4 regions of the Geodermatophilus sp. URMC 64 genome follow, and region 4 is predicted to be linked to each of the others. Evidence: predicted binding sites of a transcription regulator. Region 4 holds the regulator's gene; each other region holds the start of a gene.
What was found. Region 4 encodes LexA, which represses DNA repair genes until DNA is damaged. Its sites were predicted from a motif close to TCGAACANNTGTTCGA; they were not measured.
Positions count from the first base shown of each region.

Region 1: the regulator LexA is predicted to act here: its motif matches at 2,139-2,154, upstream of ACWIYF_RS12510 (DUF222 domain-containing protein).
Region 2: the regulator LexA is predicted to act here: its motif matches at 1,946-1,961, upstream of dnaB (replicative DNA helicase).
Region 3: the regulator LexA is predicted to act here: its motif matches at 2,100-2,115, upstream of ACWIYF_RS10110 (DUF222 domain-containing protein).

Region 1 covers NZ_CP199955.1:2,541,036-2,546,755, forward strand. The annotation lists gene ACWIYF_RS12505 (transglycosylase family protein) at 1-371, opposite strand, end outside; gene ACWIYF_RS12510 (DUF222 domain-containing protein) at 624-2,051, opposite strand; gene ACWIYF_RS12515 (alpha/beta hydrolase) at 2,212-3,054, shown strand; gene ACWIYF_RS12520 (antibiotic biosynthesis monooxygenase family protein) at 3,064-3,378, opposite strand; gene ACWIYF_RS12525 (MmcQ/YjbR family DNA-binding protein) at 3,464-3,883, shown strand; gene ACWIYF_RS12530 (nuclear transport factor 2 family protein) at 3,921-4,316, shown strand; gene ACWIYF_RS12535 (SRPBCC family protein) at 4,346-4,786, shown strand; gene ACWIYF_RS12540 (hypothetical protein) at 4,982-5,326, shown strand; gene ACWIYF_RS12545 (thiamine pyrophosphate-requiring protein) at 5,308-5,720, opposite strand, start outside.
Region 2 covers NZ_CP199955.1:243,866-249,585, forward strand. The annotation lists gene ACWIYF_RS01160 (single-stranded DNA-binding protein) at 1-252, shown strand, start outside; gene rpsR (30S ribosomal protein S18) at 289-525, shown strand; gene rplI (50S ribosomal protein L9) at 537-983, shown strand; gene ACWIYF_RS01175 (RidA family protein) at 1,064-1,465, opposite strand; gene dnaB (replicative DNA helicase) at 2,045-4,675, shown strand; gene ACWIYF_RS01185 (hypothetical protein) at 4,731-5,267, opposite strand; gene ACWIYF_RS01190 (DUF7715 family protein) at 5,389-5,720, shown strand, end outside.
Region 3 covers NZ_CP199955.1:2,048,379-2,054,098, reverse strand. The annotation lists gene ACWIYF_RS10110 (DUF222 domain-containing protein) at 1-2,095, opposite strand, end outside; gene uvrA (excinuclease ABC subunit UvrA) at 2,515-5,406, opposite strand; gene ACWIYF_RS10100 (amidase) at 5,513-5,720, opposite strand, start outside.
Region 4 covers NZ_CP199955.1:1,493,914-1,499,633, reverse strand. The annotation lists gene ACWIYF_RS07450 (hypothetical protein) at 1-181, opposite strand, end outside; gene ACWIYF_RS07445 (LysM peptidoglycan-binding domain-containing protein) at 311-877, opposite strand; gene lexA (transcriptional repressor LexA) at 1,098-1,886, shown strand; gene ACWIYF_RS07435 (hypothetical protein) at 1,906-2,931, opposite strand; gene ACWIYF_RS07430 (phosphatase PAP2 family protein) at 2,936-3,685, opposite strand; gene hflX (GTPase HflX) at 3,742-5,157, opposite strand; gene ACWIYF_RS07420 (ArsR/SmtB family transcription factor) at 5,234-5,720, opposite strand, start outside.

The sequences.
Region 1 (5,720 bases), 1.0 Mb from region 4:
TGCTGGGCAGCGGCCTGCGCGGTGGCGGCGGCCGCCTGAGCGCTCTCCAGGCTCGCCCGGGTGGCGTCGTACTGCGCGCGGGCGGCGGCGGCCCGGCCGTGCGCGGCGTCCAGGGCGGTGTGGGCGGCGCCCTGCCGGACGAGGATCTGCGCAACCTGCGCTGCGGCGTCGTCCGCGGCCTGTTGCGCGGCGGCGAGCTGCCCGTCGGAGGGGTCGGCCGGCCGGGCCGACGCCGTGCCGGCGACGACGACGGGGCCGAGGGCCGCGACGACGCCCACGACGGCCATGCGAGCGGCCAGGCGGCGCCGTACGGACAGCCGGGTCCGAAGTGCCTCGCTCAGGCCCGCCACCTCCTCCGTCGAACCGGGCATCCAGGGGACGGATCGGGCCGACGTGGCGGCTTCTTGAGGAGGGTCTGCGGAAATCGCCCGTGCGAGGGGGATCGGGCGGAACGAGCCGGGCATGTCGGCTCGTCGACATGGGGACGAGCCGACATGTGCCGTGATCTCGTCCCGCCTCCATGATCACCTCGGCTGCAGCGGTGCCTCCCGGTCGTGGAGACACCGCTGAGCCCGAGGTGATCATGGAGAGCCGGATGAGGGGAGAGGTCGACAGCCAGGTGGCTAGAAGGGTGGCGGGTCGTCGGCCGGGTCGGGCGGTGGCGGTGGTGGCGGTCGCCGGCGCATCGCCCACGGTCGGGTGGTGCGGGTGACGCCGGACGGGGTGGTGACGTGCAGCGTGCCGTCGGGCTCCATGACGAACAGCCAGCCGCGGAACAGGGTCTTCAGCCGGTGATGGGTGCGGCACAGGCAGCACAGGTTGGTGCAGTCGGTCGGCCCGCCGCGGGAGTGGGCGACGCCGTGGTCGTGGTCGGCCCAGCCGACCCGCTGCCCGCAGAACGGATGCCGGCAGGTGCGGTCGCGGGTGCCGATGAACTCCCGCTGCGCGCCGGTCGGGGTGTAGCTCTCGGTGGCCGCCGGCGGGTTGAGCCCGTCGCCGCGGCGGACCAGCCTCTCCAACTCCTCCCGGCTCACCGTGGCGAGCAGCCGGCCGGTCGCGTCGGTGGTCGCGAAGGTCAGCGACCCGCCCCCGGGGGTGTGCAGGCCGAGCGCGCCGATCCGGCGCAGCAGCCCGGCCAGGTGCGCCGGGGTGATGGCGAAGCCGTTGACCTCGGCCGGCCGGCTGCTCGTCCCCTCCAGCGCCTTCAGCGCGGCGGTGATCGTCAGGCTCGCCCGGGCACCGTCCGCGCCGATCGCGGCGCCGCGCACGAGCAGGGAGAACAGCTCGGCGCGCAGCTGCCCGATCGGGCGCGGATCGCCGTCGGCCTTGGCCTGCTGGGCCAGGGTGTTGAGGAAGTCGAAGCCCTCGGCGGCCTCCTCGGCCGGCAGCTCCGCGCCGAGGGTGGCCCCGCCGTCCGGGCCGGGCTCGACGAACACATCCGCGTTGCGCTCCGCCAGCGTGCGGCCCTCGTCGGCCGAACCGGGGTCGAGTGCGAGCAGCACCTCGAGGATGCGCCGCTTCAGCGCGGCGAAATTCAGCCCGGCCGCCTCGGGCAGCACCACCGCCTCCACCCGGGCGGCCAGCGCCGGGCGGATGTGCTCCAGGGTGTCGGCGAGGATCTGCGCCCGCCGCTCATCCAACTCGCCCCGCCGCAGCGCGGCGCCGGTGGCCGGCAGGCGGTGCCGCCAGCTCCAGGCCCGGCGCAGCCTGTGCGCCGCGGTACCCCGCCCCACCCCGAGCACCAGGCCGAGCTCGTCGGGAAAGAACTCGCTGATCCCGGGGAACTCCGGCTCGGTCTGCCGCCAGTCCCGGCTCCGCGCACCCGGATGGTCCTCCGAAGGGTCGTCGTCCTCCGGCCGGTCGGCGGCGAACCCCAGCATCAGATCCGCCTCGCGGGCGGCCAGCCGGGCCCGCTCGCCCTGCAGGCGCTGCAGCTCGGCCGCCTTCTCCTCCGGGGACAGCGACGCCACCGGCGCCGGCCGGGCGACCGCCGGCCGCCAGGCCACGTCGACCACGATCTCCTCGAAGGAGTGCGGCGCGGCGGTGGTCATGGCCCCGAGCTACGGACCACCTACGACAGTTTCGGCTCGCTGAGCAGGATGTTTCCGCAGGGATCGGCGGCGGAGGCAGGAGGGCGGGAGACCACCTGTCCGACCCGAATCCTTCGCTAGGGTCGGGCTGACATTCACCCCGAGCGGAGGGGAGTGCGTCATGGCGTCGATCTCGGAGCGGGAGAAGCGGGAGATCGAGGCGGCCAACGCCTCCGGCAACACCCCGGTCGTCTTCATCCACGGCCTCTGGCTGCTGCCGAGCAGCTGGGCCAACTGGGCGGACTTCTTCGCTCAGGCCGGCTATGCACCGCTGACGCCGGACTGGCCGGACGATCCGGAAACGGTCGTCCAGGCCCGGGCGGAGCCGGAGGTCCTGGCCAAGAAGACGCTGAGCCAGGTCGCCGACCACACCACCCAGGTCATCGACGCCCTGGACAGGAAGCCGGTGGTGATGGGGCACTCGACCGGCGGCCTGCTCGCGCAGATCATCGCGGGTCGGGGCCTCTCGGCAGCCACGGTGGCGATCGACCCCGGGGTCTTCCGCGGCGTCCTGCCGCTGCCGGTCTCCGTGCTCAGGGGGGTGGGCCCGTTCCTGGCCGACCCGCGCACGCGCGGGCGCGCGATCACGCTCACGTTCGACCAGTTCAGGTACGGCTGGGCCAACGCGCTCGACGAGAAGGAGGCGAAGGAGCTGTACGACACCTACCACGTCGCCGGCTCCGGGATCTCCCTCGTGCAGATGGGCAACGCGAACCTCAACCCGTGGACGCAGGCGAAGGTCGACACGAAGAACCCCGACCGCGGCCCCCTGCTGATCATCGAGGGCGAGCAGGACCACACGGTGCCGTGGGCGATCGCGAACGCCGCCTACAAGCTGCAGCGGCGCAACCCGGGCGTGACGGAGATCGTGAAGATGCCGAACCGGGGCCACTCCCTCACGATCGACCACGGCTGGCGCCAGGTCGCCCAGACGGCGCTCTCCTTCGTCAAGCGGTTCACCTGAGCCGCCCGCTCAGGCCGGGTCGACCCGGTCGACGACCTCGTAGTGCGCGATCGACGAGGACCCGGGCCGCAGGTAGCGCTCGTCCTCCGGGTAGAGGACCGCCGCCTCGACGTCGTCGCCGGCGAAGGCACGGACCGCGTCCAGGGAGTCCCACATCGACAGGGCGACGAAGCGGGTAGCGTCGCCGTCGTCGCGGCGGAGCAGCCACGCGCCGCGGTTGCCGGCGGTCTCGCCGTACTCGCGGAAACCCGTCTCACGGATGTAGTCGGCGTAGGTGTCGGCGTCGGCCCGCCGGACCTCGCCCGTCCAGACGCGTGCGATCACGGTGCGTTCCTTCCCTCGCTGAGGTTCAGGCTCATGACGCGATCTTGGCGGCGATGACGAACGCCCCGCCCGTACGCTGCCCGCCGTGACCGATGACCGGCCGGCACAGGTGGCGGACGTGCACGAGCTCGCGCTCGGCCTCCCGCACGTGACGGTCGTGCACGGGTCGCAGGGCAACCCCGTCTACCAGGTGGGTGGCAAGTCGTTCGTCTTCTTCCGCACCCCGCGGCCGGACGCCGTCGACCCCGAGACCGGGGAGAAGCTGCCCGACGTGATCATCTTCTGGGTGGAGTCGGAGGCGGACAAGCAGGCGCTGGTCCAGGACCCCTCGACGCCGTTCTTCACCACCCCGCACTTCGACGGGCACGACTCGGTGCTGGTGCGGGCCAGCCGGCTCGGCGAGATCACCCGGGGGGAGCTGGCCGAGCTGGTGCAGGACGCCTGGCTCGCCCGGGCCTCCGCCCGCCGGCGGGCCGACTGGCTCGCGGCGCACGGCCTGCCGTAGCGCGCTCAGTTCCGGCTGCGTCCGCCGTCCACCCTCCATGGACGACGACGCGGCGCAGGTCCGCGCGCTGATCGAGCGGTGGGCGGACGCGGCGCACGAGGGGCGTCTGGACGACGTCCTGGCCGACCACGCGGCCGACATCCTGATGTTCGACGTCCCGCCGCCCGACGACGGCGTGCGGGGGATCGAGGCCTACCGGGAGACCTGGCCGCCGTTCTTCGCGTGGCAGCGCTCGGGCGCGACCTTCGAGCTCGTCTCGCTCGAGGTGACCGCGGGGGAGGACGTCGCGTTCGCCGCCGCGCTGCTGCGCTGCGGCACGCCGGAGGAGCACGCCGAGCACCCGGAGCGGCGGCTGCGGCTCACGGTCGGGCTGCGCAAGGACGGCGGCCGCTGGGTCGTCGCGCACGAGCACCACTCGTTCCCGTCCGGTTGAGCGGCGCCCCGCCCGGGCACAGGGCGCCCGTGGCGGTGGTCAACGCGCTGATCGAGCGCCCTCCGGAGCAGGTGTGGGACGTGCTGGCCGACGGGCACGCGTACGCGGACTGGGTGATCGGCACGCGGGAGATCCGCGCGGTCGACGACGGCTGGCCGGACGTGGGGACGTCGATCCACTACACCGTCGGCTGGGGGCCGCTGGCGCTGCGCGGGCAGACGACGGTGCGCCACGTCGAGAAGGGCCGGCGGCTGGGGCTGGAGGCCGACGCCGGCCTGCTGGGGTCGGCGCGCATCGTCATCGACCTCGACCCGTGGGGCGACGGCACCGTGGTCGTCCTCGACGAGCACCCGCTGCGCGGCCCCACGTACTGGCTGCACAGCGCGGTGTCCGAGACCGTCCTGCTCGTGCGCGGCCGCCCGATGGTGAACCAGCTGGCCCGGCTCGTGGAGCGCCGGCACCCCGCGTGATCGGACCGAGCGGCGATCGGCGCCCGTGACCCGGTCCTCCTGCGGATCGCGGGACGAGGCGGAGCCGCTGCACCCTCCGGTACGCCACCGCGAGCGCACCCCTTGTCCGGGCGAGCACCGCGAGGGATCGTCGTGGTGCAGCCGTGGCCGTCCCGGATCCGGAACGTCCCCGGCCGCTCCGAGAGGTGGAGCGCCATGTGGTGGGCGATCGTGGATGTCCTCGCGTTCCTGCTGGTGACCGGGCTGGTGGCGGCTCTCGCGAGAGCGGAGACCGCCCGGTGGGAGGACCGCCACCGGGCGCACGTCGTCCCGCGCCCGGTGAGCCCGGGTGACCCGGGCCGGCGGCTGCGCGGAGCGGCCCGGTTGCGCTCCCGGCTCCGCTTCGGGCACCTCCGGGACTCCGGGCGCGCCCCCGTGCCGGCCACCGACCGCCCGGCCGCGACGGCGCGGCGGCTGCGCTCGCGCCGGCGGTTCCCCGTGTTCGTCCACCGGCACTCCGGTTCCGAACGCGTGGACGGCGGTCAGCGGCCGCCGGGCTGACGCCGTTCCTCCTGGGCCGCGTACGTGTCGAGCAGCCGGCGGGCCTGCTCGGCCGCGGCGCCCTCCTGCGCCAGGCCGGTCCGGAAGGAGTCCAGCTTGGCCTGCCCCGCGGGGAAGGGCGGCAGCAGCGGGACGTCGGCGTCGGTGAGCACCTCGAGGACGACCGGCCGGTCGGCGGCCAGCGCGCGGTCCCAGGCCGCGCCGAGCTCGCCGGGGTCGGTGACCCGGATGCCGGTCAGCCCCAGCAGCTCGGCGTAGCCGGCGTAGGGGAACGCCGGCAGCGACTGGCTCTCGTCGAAGCGCGGATCGCCCTCCATCTCCCGCTGCTCCCAGGTGACCTCGGCCAGGTCGCGGTTGGCGAGCACGCACACGACGAACCGCGGATCGGCCCACT
Region 2 (5,720 bases), 1.3 Mb from region 4:
ATCGTGAGCGGCCGGCTCAAGCAGCGCTCGTTCGAGACGAAGGAAGGCGAGAAGCGCACCGTCGTCGAGCTGGAGGTCGACGAGATCGGCCCCTCGCTGCGCTACGCCACGGCCAAGGTCACCCGCGCCTCGCGCGGTGAGGGTGGCGGCGGCTTCGGTGGCGGCGGCGGCTTCGGTGGCGGCGGCGGTGGCGGCGGTGCCGGCGACCCGTGGTCGACGCCCGCCGGGCCGACCGACGAGCCGCCCTTCTGATCCTTTCGACCCTCATACCTTTCCTGGAGAACCCCGGTGCCCAAGCCACCTGTTCGCAAGCCCAAGAAGAAGGTCTGCCAGTTCTGCAAGGACAAGGCGACCTACATCGACTACAAGGACACGACACTGCTGCGGAAGTTCATCTCCGACCGCGGCAAGATCCGTGCCCGCCGCGTGAGCGGCAACTGCAGCCAGCACCAGCGGGACGTCGCCACGGCCGTGAAGAACAGCCGTGAGATGGCCCTGCTGCCCTACACCTCGACGGCGCGCTGACCATGAGCACGATGAAGCTGATCCTGACGCAGGAGGTCACCGGTCTCGGGACCTCCGGCGACACCGTCGAGGTCAAGGGCGGCTACGGCCGCAACTACCTCCTGCCGCGCGGGCTGGCCATCAAGGCCACCCGGGGCGCCGAGAAGCAGGTCGAGTCCCTCCGCCGGGCGCGCGCCACCCGTGAGGTGCGCTCGCAGGAGGAGGCGCAGACCGTGGCCGGGCAGCTGGCGAACCTGACCGTTCGCGTGCCCGCCCGGGCCGGTGCCGAGGGCCGCCTGTTCGGCCGCGTCACCACCGCCGACGTCGCCGCCGCCGTCTCGGCCGCCGGCGGCCCGGAGCTCGACCGCCGCCGGATCGAGCTGCCCAGCAGCATCAAGACCACGGGCCAGCACACCGTCACCGTGCGGGTGCACCCGGAGGTCACCACGCAGCTGGTCATCGAGGTCGTCCCTTCCTGACGACCCGATAGCTGCACCTGCCCGAGGGGCGTCGGACTCCGGTCCGGCGCCCCTCGCGGCGTCTCCGGGGCCGGAGCGGGCTACGCGACGGCGGTCGCCTCGATCTCGACCATCAGCTCCGGGAACGCGAGCCGGGTGACGCCGACCAGCGTGCTGGTCGGGGTGACGCCGGCGGCCGCGAACCGCTTCGCCAGGTCCTCCCAGGCGCCCATCATCGCGTCCACGTCGGTCGTGAAGACGTTGATGCGGACGACGTCGGCCAGCGTCATCCCGCCGTCCCTCAGCACGGTCTCGATGTTGTCCAGGGAGAGGGAGACCTGGGCGGGGAGGTCGCCGGGGTGCTGCGGGACGCCGTCCGCCGACATGGCGGCCTGTCCGGAGAGCACCAGCACCCGGCTCGCGCCCTCGACCAGCTCGGCCTGGTTGAAGCCGATGGCCAGCGACCACGGCCACGGGTTCACGGGGGTACGGGTGACGGTCATCGCGGCTCCCTCCGCTTCCGGTCGGCCGGACGGTGCCGGCGCGGATGCCCATGGTGGGCCGGTGGCGGAGGGCGCGCGGTGCTCGTGGTGCCGCCGTTCCCGACACGGCGTCGGAACCCACGCTCCGCGGTCCCGCGGGTCGGCGCCGGTGAGCGGCCGGGGCCTGTGGACAGTGGGACGGATGGGCCCCGACGGGCGGCGTCCGCGACACGCCGGGAGAGGACGCGCGGAGTTTTTCCGACTTTCTCCCGTCCACAGCCCGTGCGTGGCATACGCGCAGGTGACGGGCGGGGGTACGGGCGCTGACGGGGATGTGTCCCCGCGGCGATCCACATGTCGACAAGCGTCCGTCCACCGACTTGTCCACAAGTTGTGCAGAACGACGTCCCCATCGGTGTTGGACGGGTCCGTCCGCTCTTCCTAACGTCCTCCTCGCTCCGCCGGACGCGCGAACTGTCGCTGCCCGGCGGTAGAACCGACCCGAACACACGTTCGAGTCACGCGTATCGCGTCCTGGTGCTTCCCCCACCAGACCCCGGCCGGCGGCCGGGGTCTGTTCGCGGGTGCGCAGGTGAGTGGATGGAGGGGTTCGGCGTGGCAGTCGCCGACGAGTTCAGCAGGCCCGCGCCGACGGCGCCCGAGTACGACCGGCAGCCGCCGCAGGACGTCGCGGCCGAGCAGTCGGTGCTCGGTGGCATGCTGCTGAGCAAGGACGCGATCGCCGACGTCGTCGAGGTCCTGCACGGCAACGACTTCTACCGGCCGGCGCACCAGGTCATCTTCGACTGCATCCTCGACCTGTACGGCCGCGGTGAGCCGGCCGACGCCATCACCGTGGCCGCCGAGCTCAACCGCACCGACCAGCTGTCCAAGATGGGCGGCGCGGTCTACTTGCACACGCTGATCCAGTCGACGCCGACCGCGGCCAACGCCGGCTACTACGCGGCGATCGTCGCCGAGCAGGCGGTGCTGCGGCGCCTGGTCGAGGCCGGCACCCGCGTGGTGCAGCTCGGCTACGGCGCGGCCGGCGGGCGGGGCGACGTCGACGACATCGTCGACCGCGCGCAGCAGGAGATCTACGACGTCACCGAGAAGCGGATGTCCGAGGACTACTCGCGCCTCGAGGACATCCTGCAGCCGACGATGGACGAGCTCGACGCCATCGCCTCGCGCGGCGGCGTCAGCCGCGGCGTCCCCACCGGCATCCGCGACCTCGACGAGCTCACCAACGGCCTGCAGGCCGGCCAGATGATCGTCATCGCGGCTCGTCCGGGTGTGGGCAAGGCGCTGGCCCTCGACACCCCGATCGCGACGCCGTCCGGCTGGACGACCATGGGCGAGATCCGGGTGGGCGACCGGGTGATGGGCTCCGACGGCCGCCCGACCACCGTCGTCGCCGCCACCGACGTGATGACCGACCGGCCCTGCTACGAGGTGCACTTCTCCGACGGCTCGGTCATCGTCGCCGACGCCCAGCACCAGTGGCTGACCGAGACCCGCGCCAGCCGAAAATCCGCTCGGGCCGCGGCCACGCGCTACAACCGCCACCGGAATCAGCGGACCTTCGCCGAGGTCCGCACCACCGAGGAGATCGCCCGCACGGTCCGGTGCGCGACCAAGGACGCACGGCTGAATCACTCGGTGACGAACGCCGCCCCGCTCGACTTGCCGCAGGCCCACCTGCCGATTCCGCCCTACGCCCTGGGCGTCTGGCTCGGCGACGGGACGTCGGCTGCGGCCCAGTACACCAGCGCCGACCCGGAGATCGCCGCCTACATCGAGGCCGAGGGGCTTGTCGTCGTCCCCACGAATGTGGACCGGCGCTACGCCATCCGGCTGCCGGAGCGGGATGCTCTGCCCGAGCGGCTCTGCCCGATGTGCGGAGGGTTCTTCGTCCCGAAGACCTCGCAGGTGCAGACGTGCGGCAAGACCTGCGGCGGCGCCCTCCGCTCGAGCGGCGGCGTGGGGCGCCAGGCTGCCTGTCCCGACTGCGGTGGCCCGTCTGCCGGACTGGCGCAGTGCCAGTCCTGCGGAGGAGACCACGGGACGGTCAAGGCCCTGCTCCGGAAGCTGGGCGTCCTCAACAACAAGCACATCCCGATGCAGTACTTGCGCGCTTCGGTCGCTCAGCGACGGGCCCTACTGGCCGGCCTGCTCGACACCGACGGCACGGTGACCCCGAGCGGTGTCGTGCAGTTCTCGGTCACCAGCCGGCGGCTGGCCGAGGACGCCCGCGAGTTGATCGCCGGCCTCGGCCACCGCGTGCGCATGAGCACCAAGCGGGTGCGCGGCCGTACCGAGGCCTCGTCGACCGCCTACACGCTGACCTTCAGCACGGACGACGAGGTCTTCAAGCTCGAGCGGAAGAAGATCCTTCACAAGGAGCGCGGCGCGCGGACCTTCACGGCGCGGGGCGCTCGTTTCATCACCGACGTGAAGCCGATCGCCGGCGTGCCGGTGCGGTGCATCCAGGTCGACGCCGAGGATCACCTGTTCCTCGCAGGCCGCAGCTTCATCCCGACGCACAACTCGACGCTGGGCCTCGACATCGCCCGCTCGGCGGCGATCAAGAACCACCAGGCGACCTGCATATTCTCGCTGGAGATGAGCAAGCACGAGATCACCATGCGTCTGCTCTCGGCGGAGGCGAAGGTGCCGCTGCACCACATGCGCGCCGGCACGCTGTCCGACGAGGACTGGTCCAAGCTGGCCCGGCGCATGGGTGAGGTGGCCGATGCGCCGCTCTACATCGACGACTCGCCGAACATGACGATGATGGAGATCCGCGCGAAGGCACGGCGGCTCAAGCAGCGCAACGACCTCAAGCTCGTGGTCATCGACTATCTGCAGCTGATGACGTCCGGGAAAAGGGTTGAAAGCCGGCAGCAGGAAGTGTCAGAATTCTCCCGAGCGCTCAAGCTCCTGGCGAAGGAACTCGAGGTTCCGGTCATCGCTATGAGCCAGCTCAACCGCGGCTCTGAGCAGCGGCAAGACAAAAAGCCGATGCTTTCCGACCTTCGCGAATCAGGCAGTATCGAACAGGACGCGGATATGGTCATGATGATTCACCGCGAGGACATGTACGAAAAGGAATCGCCCCGTGCCGGCGAGGCGGACATCATGCTGGTCAAGCACCGGAATGGTCCGACGGCGAACGTGACCGTCGCTTTCCAAGGTCACTACAGCCGGTTCGTGGACATGGCGAACTGACCTCTCGCCCACGCCTGCGACGGCGCCTCCGCTCCGGTGGAGGCGCCGTTCGCGTTCACGGGCGCTCGTCGTCCGTCTCGTCGTCCCAGTACTCGAAGGCCACGGAGCGGCTGGGCGTGGCCACGAACCGCCTCAGCGGCCCACCGGGGGACGCGTCGACGATCACCGGCCGGTGAAGGGGGCGGGCGATCTCCTCGACGACGACGTCCGCCAGCGCCTCCACGGTCTCCCCGGACGTTGCGCCCTCGACCCGGTACTCCCGGCCGTCGACGGTCACCGCCGCCACCCTGTCCGCGTCCGTGAACGTCGCCTCGAGGCGCAGCGGCGGGCCGACCGGCGTCTGCTCGATCCGCAGGTCCTGCGCCACGGCCTCCCGCCGGCGCCGCGTGAGCAGCCGGAATTGCACGTCGAGCACCGCCTGCGCCAGCGTGGGGCTCAGGCCGAACCCCGCGCCCAGCACCCGGACGGCGTCCCCCTCGTCCTCGGCGGCGGAGAGCACGTCGACCAGCCGGTGCGGGTCGTCGAGCGCCGTGGTCAGCGCCTCCAGCACCTCCCGGCGGGACGGCGTCCGGTCCGGCGGTGCCGACGTCATGGCGCACTCCTCCCGCGCCGGCTCCCGGCCCGGCGCGCAGGCCAGCATCGAACGGTCAGGACCGGCTCGCAAGCGTCGGTGACCTGCGGTTTCCGTCAGACCCCTCTGTCACGGTGCAGGCATGAAGCTGCTGACCGCGACACGTGAGAGCCAGGGCGAGCGGGAAGGCGACTTCTGCTACGCCACCGAGGGCGAGCTCGTCCTGCTCGGTCTCGTCTGCGCGACCGACCAGGCCGATCCCGACGGCGGCTGCGGCTGCGGCCGGGCCTTCTCCGGCATGAGTTCGCTCAAGGCCACGACGACCGCGCTGGTCCGCGACCTCGGCCTGTCCGTCGACGACGTCCGCCTGGCCGTGGAGAGCCACTACACGTCGGCCGGGCTGAGCGCCGACGTGATCGGCACCGAGCAGTTCGCCGAGCTGGTGTCCGCGACCGTCGACGAGATGGTCGTCGG
Region 3 (5,720 bases), 550 kb from region 4:
CGCTGGTGCCCTCGTAACGCCAGCCCGGGGCCTGGTGCTTGCCGCGGTGGTTGCCCACGCAGAAGCCGGCCAGGTTGCTTGCGGCGGTCGGGCCGTCGGGGTAGCGGATGCGGTGGTCCAGCTCGCCGGTGGCCACCGGGCGGCGGCAGCCGGGAAACCGGCAGCGGCGGTCGCGGGCGCGCACGAACCGGTCCAGCGCGGCCGAGGGGCGGTAGCCAGCGGTCGGGCCGGGGGCGCCCAGGCCGGGCCGGCCGGTCAGGCCGTGGCCGCAGGTGTGGGGGGCGCGGCGGCAGGCGTCGGCGCCGCAATGCGCCGCCCGGCGCAGCCCGGGCAGGTCGGTCAGCGAGACCAGCGCCCCGGACAGGACGTCGACCAGGGCGAGCCGGGGCCGGTCGGCCAGCCCGCCGCCGCCGCCGCGGGCCAGCAGCTCGGCCAGCGCGGCCCGGTCGGCGCCGGCCGCCGCGGCGAGCGCGGTGAGGGCGTCGCGGGCGGCGTCGACCCGGGCGGCCGTGCTCGCCCGGCGGGCGCGTTCGTCGGCGGCATCGGCCCGTTCGGCGGTGTCCACCATCCGGCGGGCGTGCCCGAGCGCCAGCTGCGCCCGATACCGGGCCTGGGAGGCGTCCTCGACCGCCCGGTCGGCCGCGGCCCACCAGCCCGCGGTGGGCGGCGGATCGGCCGGGGGCGGGTCCGCCGGCCGGGCGACCGGGAGGTCGGGGTCGGTGATCCGGCCGGCCTCGAAGTCGGCCCACCAGCGCTCGTCGGCCTCGATCAGCGCCCGCTGCAGCTCCAGGTCGATCTCGCCGTCGGCGATCGCCCGCTCGGCCGCGGCGATGATCTCGGCCTCGGTCAGCGGGTCGGGGTCGTCGAACTCCCCGGCCGCCAGCCGCCGCTCCCACTCGGCCTCCCAGGCGGCGTGCGCGGCGCGCATCCGCGTTGTCCAACCGGACATGTCCGGGCACGGATCCAGCAGCCACTCGTCGCCGGCCGACGCGGCCTCGGCGGTGTCGGTGTCGGCGGACTCGGCTTCGGCCCCGTCGGTGTCGGCGGATTCGCGGTCGGCGGGGTCGGCCCCGTCGGTGGCGGCGAGGTAGCCGGCCAGCGCCTCCTCGCCGAGCTCGGCGCCGGTCAGCGCGCGCAGCAGCTGCCGCGCCGTGTCCGCCGACACCACCTGCCCGTTCAGCTCGCCCGGGGCGTCCCCGCCCAGCAGCGTCTGCACCGCGGCGACCAGGGTCAGCGTCACCTGCACCGGCGGCCGCCCGCCCTCACCGGGGCGCAGCACCAGATCCAGCAGGCAGTCCAGCATCTTCCGCGGCCTGGAGCGCGGCTCGGCGCCGGGCTCGTCGTCCACCGCGTCGGCGTAGGCGCCCAGCGCCGCGGACAGCGCGGCGATCTCCGGCTCCGAGCCGTACACCCCCAGGGCGGCGAGGTCGTCCTTGCGCACGGTCTGCCGGAACACCCCGCGCTCCCTGAGCGCGCGGGCGGCGCGGTCGGCGGCGGCCCGGGCGTCGCGGCGGGCCACCACCCGCCGCGCCCGATCCCGCAGCTGCGGCGGCGTGGTGATCACCCCCGCCGCGGCCCGGGCCGCCACCCAGCCCAGCAGCTCCGCCTGCACCTCCGCGCGCACCCGGTCCGCGGCGATCGGCGCGACCAGATCCAGCCACGGCCACAGATGCCCGGCGTGCAACCCGCCGGACTCCAGCGCGGCCAGCACCCCGGGCAGCCGCTGCGCCAGGGTCAGCGACTGCTCCAGCAGCCGCGCCGCCGCCCCCTCGGTGCAGGCCAGCGCCACCTGCAACTCCGCGGTGGCCCACTCACTGACCGGCCGCAGCACCTCCGGGCGGGCCGCCCACCGCGCCGCGCTCATCGCCCCGGGCTCCCCCTGCGCCCGATCCGCCGACGCCGGCCGCCCGGCGGCGAACCCCGCCACCGCCCGCGCCCGCACCGCGGTCAGCCGGGCGATCTCCCGATCCGCCGCCTGCACCACCCCCAGAGGACCCTCGGCCAGCGCCACCGGCGGCCCGAACACCGGCCACTCCGGCGATACCGACCCCGACGCAGCCGCGTCGGGCTCGGCGGGAGGAGCGGAGGCGTTCATGCACTCGATCATACGTTCGAAGGCACCCACCAGCAAGTCCGCGCCGCGGAAAACCGCAGGCCACCACGCCTGTGGACAACGTCGTCGTCCCGTCGGAGCCGCGTGCCAGGCTGGGCGGATGCACGGGGACCCGACAGCCCGACCCGATCAGGAACGGTCGCCGAACGGCCGGCCGCCGGCCAGCTGGGTGATGGGGCGCTCCGCCCGTTGGCACACCGAGGAAGGGCGCGCCGTCCTCGCGCACGACGGCACCGTCGAAGATCTGCACGCGGTCCGGCAGGAACTGGAGCTGCGCGTCGCCGCGCAAGACTTCAGCGTCTGGACCCTCGTACGGGCCGTCGAGGCCCTGCGGAGGAGCCGCGGGTCCCGACGCGGACCCTAGGCGCTGAGGCGTCGTCGCGGCCGGCCACGACGACGCGTCAGCTGGCCTTCTTGCGGGCCCGCTTCTTCGGGGCCGCCGCGGCGGCGACGGCGTCCGGGTCGAGGTGCAGGGCGAGGTACCGGCCGGTGTGGCTCTCCGGCACGGTGGCGACGAACTCGGGCGGCCCCTCGGCGACGACCGTGCCGCCGCGGAACCCACCCTCCGGCCCCATGTCGATGATCCAGTCGGCGCTCTTGATGACGTCGAGGTTGTGCTCGATGACGACGACCGAGTTGCCCTTGTCGACCAGGCCCTGGAGCACCAGCAGGAGCTTGCGGATGTCCTCGAAGTGCAGGCCGGTGGTCGGCTCGTCGAGCACGTAGATGGTCCGGCCGGTGGACCGCTTCTGCAGCTCGCTCGCCAGCTTCACCCGCTGCGCCTCACCGCCGGAGAGGGTCGGCGCCGGCTGGCCGAGCCGGACGTAGCCGAGGCCGACGTCGGTGAGCGTCTTCAGGTGCCGCGCGATCGGCGGGATGGCCGCGAAGAACTCCGCCGCCTCCTCGATCGGCATGTCGAGGACCTCGGCGATCGTCCTGCCCTTGTAGTGCACCTCGAGCGTCTCCCGGTTGTACCGGGCGCCCTTGCACACCTCGCAGGGGACGTAGACGTCCGGCAGGAAGTTCATCTCGATCTTGATGGTGCCGTCGCCGGAGCAGGCCTCGCAGCGGCCGCCCTTGACGTTGAACGAGAACCGGCCGGGCAGGTAGCCGCGCATCTTCGCCTCGGAGGTCTGGGCGAAGAGCTTGCGGATGTGGTCGTACACACCGGTGTAGGTGGCCGGGTTGGACCGCGGGGTGCGGCCGATCGGCGACTGGTCTACGTGCACCACCTTGTCGAGCTGCTCGAGCCCGGTGATCGTGCGGTGCCGCCCCGCCACGAGCCGCGCGCGGTTCAGCTGGTTGGCCAGCGTCGTGTAGAGGATGTCGTTGACCAGCGTCGACTTGCCCGAGCCCGAGACGCCGGTGACGGCGGTGAAGACACCGAGCGGGAAGGTGACGTCGACCCCCTTGAGGTTGTGCTCGCGGGCACCCCTGACGACCAGTTCGCGGCCCGGCTCCGGCTCGCGCCGCTTCTTCGGGACGGCGATCTCCCTGCGCCCCGACAGGTAGGCGCCGGTCAGCGACGAGTCCGAGGCCAGCAGGTCCTCGACGGTGCCGCTGACCACGATCTCGCCGCCGTGCTCGCCGGCGCCCGGGCCGATGTCGACGACCCAGTCGGCGACCTTGATCGTGTCCTCGTCGTGCTCCACGACGATCAGCGTGTTGCCCATGTTCCGCAACCGGACCAGCGTCTCGATCAGCCGGGTGTTGTCGCGCTGGTGCAGGCCGATCGACGGCTCGTCCAGCACGTAGAGGACGCCGACCAGGCCGGAGCCGATCTGCGTCGCCAGCCGGATCCGCTGCGCCTCCCCACCGGCGAGCGTCGCCGCCGGGCGGTCGAGCGACAGGTAGTCGAGACCGACGTCGACGAGGAAGGACAGCCGGGCCTGGATCTCCCGCAGCACCCGGTCGGCGATCGCCTTCTCGCGCTCCCCCAGCTCCAGCGACCCCAGCCACTGCGACGCCTCACCGATCGACAGGCTGGTGACGTCGGCGATCGAGCGGCCGGTGAGCTTGACGGCGAGGATCTCCGGCTTGAGCCGCGTGCCGTGGCAGACGGGACAGGGCACGTCGCGCATGTAGCCCTCGTACTTGTCCCGCATGTAGTCGCTGTCGGTGTCCTCGTGCCGCCGCTCGAGGAAGGGCAGCACGCCCTCGAACGCCGCGTAGTAGCTGCGCTCGCGGCCGTACCGGTTGCGGTAGCGCACGTGCACCTGGTCGGGCGAGCCGTGCAGCACGGCCTTCTGCACGCGGGCCGGCAGCCGCTCCCAGGGGGTGTCCATCGAGAACCCGAGCTGGTCGGCCAGGCCGGTCAGCAGCCGGGTGAAGTACTCGTTGCTCATCGAGCCGGCCCACGGCGCCACCGCGCCCTGGCCCAGCGACTTCTCGGGGTCGGGGACGACGAGCTCCGGGTCGACCTCCTTGCGGGTGCCGATGCCGGTGCACTCGGGGCAGGCGCCGAACGGCGAGTTGAACGAGAACGACCGCGGCTCGAGCGCCTCGAACGACAGGCCGTCGTCCACGCAGGCCAGGTGCTCGGAGTAGGTCCGCTCGCGGTGCGGGTCGTCCTCCGGCAGGTCGACGAAGTCGAGGACGACGAGGCCGCCGGCGAGCCCGAGCGCGGTCTCGACCGAGTCGGTCAGCCGCCGCTTCGCACTCTCCTTGACGGTGAGCCGGTCGACGATCACCTCGATAGTGTGCTTCTCCTGCTTCTTGAGCTTCGGTGGCTCGGTGAGCGGGTGCACGACGCCGTCCACCCGGACGCGGGAGAAGCCCTGCGTCTGCAGGGAGCTGAACAGGTCGACGTACTCGCCCTTCCGGGCCCGCACGACCGGGGCGAGCACCTGGAAGCGGGTGCCCTCCTCCATCGCGAGGACCTGATCGACGATCTGCTGCGGCGTCTGCCGCGAGATCGGCTTGCCGCAGTTCGGGCAGTGCGGCTGCCCGGCGCGCGCGTACAGCAGCCGCAGGTAGTCGTAGACCTCGGTGATCGTGCCGACCGTCGACCGCGGGTTGCGGTTGGTCGACTTCTGGTCGATGGAGACCGCCGGCGACAGTCCCTCGATGAAGTCGACGTCCGGCTTGTCCATCTGGCCGAGGAACTGGCGGGCATAGGCCGACAGCGACTCCACGTACCGGCGCTGGCCCTCGGCGAAGATCGTGTCGAAGGCGAGGCTGGACTTGCCCGAGCCGGAGAGGCCCGTGAACACGATCAGGGCGTCGCGGGGCAGGTCGAGGTGGACGTCCTTGAGGTTGTGCTCGCGGGCGCCGCGGACGACGAGGCGGTCCATGTGTTCCCTGTCGGTCGCTGGGCGGATGGTTCGGGTGGAGCGTGTGCGGGTGCCGGGCGCGGGCACGCCCGACGTGCGGCGGCGGTGCCGCTCGGGGAAGTGCAGCTCAGGCGGTCGACGCCATCGATGACACGGCGGGGTCGAAGACCGGCGCGTGACGACGCCAGGGCCGGCGACGTTCCAGCTCCGCGGCTAGCCAGAGTAGTCGCCCTTCGGCGCCAGGGGGGCCGGCGAACTGGACCGCCACCGGGAGCCCCTCGGACCGCTCCGCGACCGGGAGGACCAGCGCCGGGACGCCGGCCAGGTTCCACGGT
Region 4 (5,720 bases):
CGGTCCAGGTGGACTCCTCGACGCCACCCATGGTCAGGCGCACCCAGACCTGGCAGGCGCCGCCGGCGTCGTGCCGCCAGCCGAGGAGCGACCCGGGCAGCCACTCCCCCGCCGCGTACACCTCGACGTTCTGCGGCTGACTGGTGAACACCGCTGCACGACTCTCCATGGCGCCTGACACGCGACGACGGTAAGCGGTGAGACCAGTACGGAGCGTGAAGGCACGGGTACTGAGGGTTGACGAAGTCAGCGCCCGGATGTTGTCGGAGTCTTCGCGGGACGAGTCGGAACCCGGGACCACACCCTGCGCTCACGGCAGCTGGAGGACCTGACCCGGGACGACACCCGCACCCTCGAGCCGGTTGAGCTGCTGGATCTCGTAGACCACCGCGCGCACGTCGTCGCCCTCGTCGGCCACTGCGGCCGCGATCGACCACAGCGTGTCACCCGGCTCGACCACCACCGTGCTCACGCCCGCGAGACGCAGGTCGTCCCCCGCGCCGCCGGTGACCAGCGGACCGACCCAGGAGCCGAGGCCGACCGCCGCCGCCAGCCCGAGGACGACCAGCAGCCGGCGGGCACGCCGGGTCAGGCGCAGCGGAGCCGCGGACGGGCGTGAGGGCGTGGCGCAGCCGCCCCGGACCGGGCGCCCGGTCACCGAGGGCCGCCCGGACGGCGCGGAGGACGCCGGCCGGGCCGGCGGGGCGAGCGGGGACGGCGAACGGCCCACCCGCTCGCCGGGCCGGACCGACCGTTCCGCCCGCACGGGCCGCGCGGCCTCCATCGGGCGATCACCCGTGACGGACCGGAGCGAGGGCCGCCAGGGCGCCTGCACCGCCTCGTCGAAGTCCAGGACTGCCTGCTGCACGCTTGCCACGACCCTCTCCTCCCGCCGATCCCGACATCCCGTCACGGTCGAACGCCTGTTCGAATCGAACGTCCGTGCGAATGTCTACCGGAGGGGCCCGACAGAAGCGACCCGACGCGTCGGGACTTCGAACGTGTGTTTGAAAATTCCGTTCGACAGCGCTACGGTCTGCCACCAAGGACGGACGGACGGCGCGATCCGGCGACGGGGCCGGCGGCGAGGAGGAGACGTGGCGGGCACGAGGGGGACGTCCGGCGGTCGCCGGACGGCCGGTGACGGCGCCGGCACGACCGGCCGGCGCCGTGCGGCGGAGACGGCCGGCACGACGACGGACGACGCACCGGCCGCCGTGCGGTCCTTCCCGGACCGGGGCGAGGCCGGCGACGGCCTGACGCAGCGGCAGCGGCGGGTGCTCGAGGTCATCCGCGACTCGATCGAGCGGCGGGGCTACCCGCCGTCGGTGCGCGAGATCGGCGAGGCCGTGGGACTGTCCTCGGCGTCGTCCGTGGCGCACCAGCTCTCGGTGCTGCAGAAGAAGGGCTGGCTGCGCCGCGACCCCAACCGGCCGCGCGCCCTCGACGTGCGCCTGCCCGGCGAGCACGGCCCGGCCGCGCTCCCGGCGGCGGAGGAGACCGGCACCGCCGCGCCGACCTACGTGCCGCTCGTCGGCCGGATCGCGGCCGGCGGCCCGGTTCTCGCCGAGCAGGCGGTGGAGGACGTGTTCCCGCTGCCCCGCGAGCTGGTCGGTGAGGGGACGCTGTTCATGCTCAAGGTCGCCGGCGACTCCATGGTCGAGGCGGCGATCTGCGACGGCGACTGGGTCGTGGTCCGGCAGCAGCCCACCGCGGAGAACGGTGAGATCGTCGCCGCCATGATCGACGGCGAGGCGACGGTGAAGACCTACAAGCGCCGCGACGGGCACGTGTGGCTGCTGCCGCACAACCCGGCGTACGAGCCGATCCCCGGGGACGACGCGACGATCCTCGGCCGGGTCGTCACCGTCCTGCGCCGGGTCTGAGCCGACGACGGCGCGGGGCTCAGACGGTCCCGCGCCGTCGGATCAGCAGACCGCCCAGCCAGACCACCACGGTGGCCACGGCGGCGGCGATGAGGCCCGCGGTGAACGCGGGCGGACCTGACGCGGGGTCGGCCTCGGCCGAGCCCTGCGCGGCGGCGGCGACCGGCGCCAGCTGCGCCGTGGCCGGCACGAGGGTCACGTCGCCGGGGAGGCCCTCACCGGCGACCACCAGCTGCCGGTCGTCGGCGCTGAAGCTGATCGCCTCCCCCTGTGGAGCCGAGGGCAGCGCGATCCGCACGGGCGCCGCACCCAGGGCGCCGGCCACGTCGGAGCCGGACAGCGGCCAGACGTAGGCGTCGGTGTACGTGCGCAGCGCGAGCAGCGTGCCGTCACGCGACACCGCTCCCCCGGTGGCCATCAGCTGGCCGGCGCGGCCGACGGGACCGCCGTCGGTGCCGGTGAGCGTGAAGTTGACCGAGGCCACCCTCTCCAGCGCCACCGTGCCGCCGTCGGCCAGGGCGGCGGTGGGCCGGTAGACGCCGCTGGCCCCGAGGATCTCCTTGGTGACCAGGTACGGCGTCCCGTCCGGCGCCAGCAGCAGCGACTCGGCGTCGTGCGGCCCGTCGGGGTAGGTCATGCGGAACACCCCGGTCGACCCGTCGGGCCGCAGGGCGAGGAGCGCGACCGTGGGCCGGTCGGCCCGGTTGTCCCCGATGTCGGCCAGCCACACGGTGCCGTCGGCACCGACCGCGAGGTCCTCAGGGTCGTAGGGGTCGACCGGCGCGGTGTGGACCTCGACGATCTGGCAGGCCGGGTCGAGCACGTAGACGGCCAGCTCCACGCCGCCGTCGTTGATGGCCACCATGCGGTCGCCCAGCACCACCAGGCCGGACAGCTCCCCGAGCCGGGGATCGGTCACCTGGCACAGGGGATGCGGCGCGGTGGCGTCGGCCGCGGCGGCCTCCTCCGCGGCCGCGGGGACGGCGCCGGCGACCACGAACGCCGTGGCCAGGGCCACCGCCGCCGGCAACGGACGCGCCCGCACGCGACTAGGCGGACCGCCGGCCGGCTCGGGCACGTACCCAGCGTGACAGAATGGACGCGTCGAGTGCATGCACCACGCCCAACAGCAGGATGCCCACGGCGCCGCCGACGACCGCGTCGGTAACCCAGTGGAAGTCCAGGGACACCATCGCCGCGCCCGCGGCCACGGGGCCGAGGATCGACAGCCACCGGAACGCCCGCTGCACCGGCGCGGGCAGGCCGAACTCGACCGCCTGCCAGCGGGCCACGCCCCACATCAGCACCGCGTTCGCGACGTGCCCCGAGGGGTAGGAGGCGCCGTCCCGGTGGAAGAACGACCCAGGGTAGGACGGCGCCGTGCGCCCGGCGCCGTACTTGAAGCCGTACACGACCGCGGTGAGCAGGGCGAGGGCGACGAGGACGCGCAGCAGCGGCACCAGCGTCCGGCGCCGCCAGCCGAGGTAGCCGACCAGCGCCGCCAGGACGATGAGGATGAACCCGCGCCCGCCGAGCTGGGTGACCGCCCAGACCGGCCAGTAGGCGCCCGACTCCTTGATGCCCCAGGAGCTGACCACCTCGGAGACGCGCAGGTCCATGCGTTCGAGCGAGCCACGGCTGAACAGGTCGACCGAGACGGCCACGGTGACCACGCCCGCCAGCGCGAGCAGCCACCACGGCGGCCGGCCCGGCGACACGACGGCCGGGGCCCGCGCGTCGCCGGCTTCGGCGACGACGGAGGCCTCACCGGGGCCCCGCCGCATCGCGCCGATCGTCACGGCGTCACGGTACCGGGTCCCGTGACCCGTTCGTGATCTCGACCTGCCCGAACGGCTCAGACCGATGGGGCGGCGAACTCCTCCAGGGTCGCGGCGAGGGCGCCGTCCACCCGCGCGGTCAGGCGCGTGCCACCGGTCTCGTGCTGCTCCGAGAGCACCTCGCCGTCGCGGTGCATGCGCGCGACCAGATCGCCGCGCCCGTAGGGCACGAGGACCTCGACGTCGACGTCCGGGTGCGGCAGCCGCGCGGCGATGATCTCGCGCAGCTGGTCGATCCCGTGCCCGGTGCGGGCGGAGACCCAGACCGCGCCGGGCAGCGCCTGGCGCAGGGTCAGGACGTCGTCCTCGGTCATCGCGTCGACCTTGTTCACCACGACCAGCTCCGGCACCGCCGACGCGTCGATCTCGCCGAGCACCGTGTGCACCGCCTGGATCTGCCCCAGCGGGTCGGGGTCGGACCCGTCGACCACGTGCACGAGAAGGTCCGCCGCGGCGACCTCCTCCAGCGTCGACCGGAAGGCGTCGACCAGCTGGTGCGGCAGGTGCCGCACGAAGCCGACGGTGTCGGTCAACGTGTACTCGCGGCCGTCCGGGGACTCCGCCCGGCGGACCGTCGGGTCCAGCGTGGCGAACAGCGCGTTCTCGACCAGCACCCCGGCACCGGTCAGCCGGTTGAGCAGGCTGGACTTGCCGGCGTTGGTGTAGCCGGCGATCGCCACGCTCGGAACGGCGTTGCGGCCGCGGTTCGCGCGCTGGGTGGCCCGCGCGGTCGACATGCCGGCGATCTCGCGGCGCAGCTTGCTCATCCGCGACCGGATCCGGCGACGGTCCGTCTCGATCTTGGTCTCACCGGGACCGCGGGTCCCGATGCCGCCACCGCCGGCCACGCGGCCACCGGCCTGCCGCGACAGCGACTCACCCCAGCCGCGCAGCCGCGGCAGCATGTACTGCATCTGGGCCAGCTCGACCTGGGCCTTGCCCTCCCGGCTGCTGGCGTGCTGGGCGAAGATGTCGAGGATCAGCGCGGTCCGGTCGACCACCTTGACCTTGATGATCTTCTCCAGCGCGTTGAGCTGGCCGGGGGTCAGCTCACCGTCGCAGATCACGGTGTCGGCGCCGGTGGCGGCGACGATGTCGCGGATCTCGGCGGCCTTGCCGGAGCCGACGTAGGTGCCGGCGTCGGGCGTGGAGCGCCGCTGGCTGACGGCCTCGAGCACCATCGATCCGGCCGTCTCGGCGAGGGCGGCGAGCTCGGCGAGGGAGCGGTCGGCGTCGGCCGCCGTCCCCTCGGTCCAGACCCCGACGAGCACGACGCGCTCGAGGCGCAGCCGCCGGTACTCGACCTCGGTGACGTCGGCGAGCTCGGTCGACAGCCCCGCGACGCGGCGGAGCGCACCGCGCTCCTCGAGGGCGTAGGAGCCGGTGGTGTCGTCCGGCTCCTCGACGAGGGGGAATTCGGAAGCGGTTGTCATCGGCTCCAGCGTGACACGGGGGTCCGCCGCGGTCACCTGGGTTTGTGCACTGGATGTCATCACCGGGTGCAACACGTCAGGGCTCCGGATGCATCCCGAGGTAGAGCGACCAGTGCTCGGCGTCCGGGTCCTCGGGACGGCGGGCGTACTCGTCGAGGAGGCCGTGCAGCCGCCGGCGGAACTCCTCCAGGTTCTCCGGGGACAGCCGCAGACCGAGGCGGCTGCTCTGCAGGTGCTGCTCCCCCACCTCGCCCACCTCCTCCAGGAAGGCGGCGAGCATGGGGTCGCGCCGGGGCGGCGGCCGGTCGTCGACGTCCATCAGCCAGCTCTTGCCGGTCGCCCGGTAGGGCACCTCGCGCGATCCGCGGGTGCCGCGCCGGTCCGGCTGGGCGGCCAGGAACCCGGTGTCGACCAGGGTGCGCACGTGGTGCAGGACCGTCGCGGGGTTGCGTCCCAGCCGCTCGGCCAGCTCCTTGTTGGTCAGCGCCTCCGACCAGCACATCCGCAGGATCCGCAGGCGGACGGCGGAGGCGACGGCGCGGTACTCGGCATCGCTCGCCCTG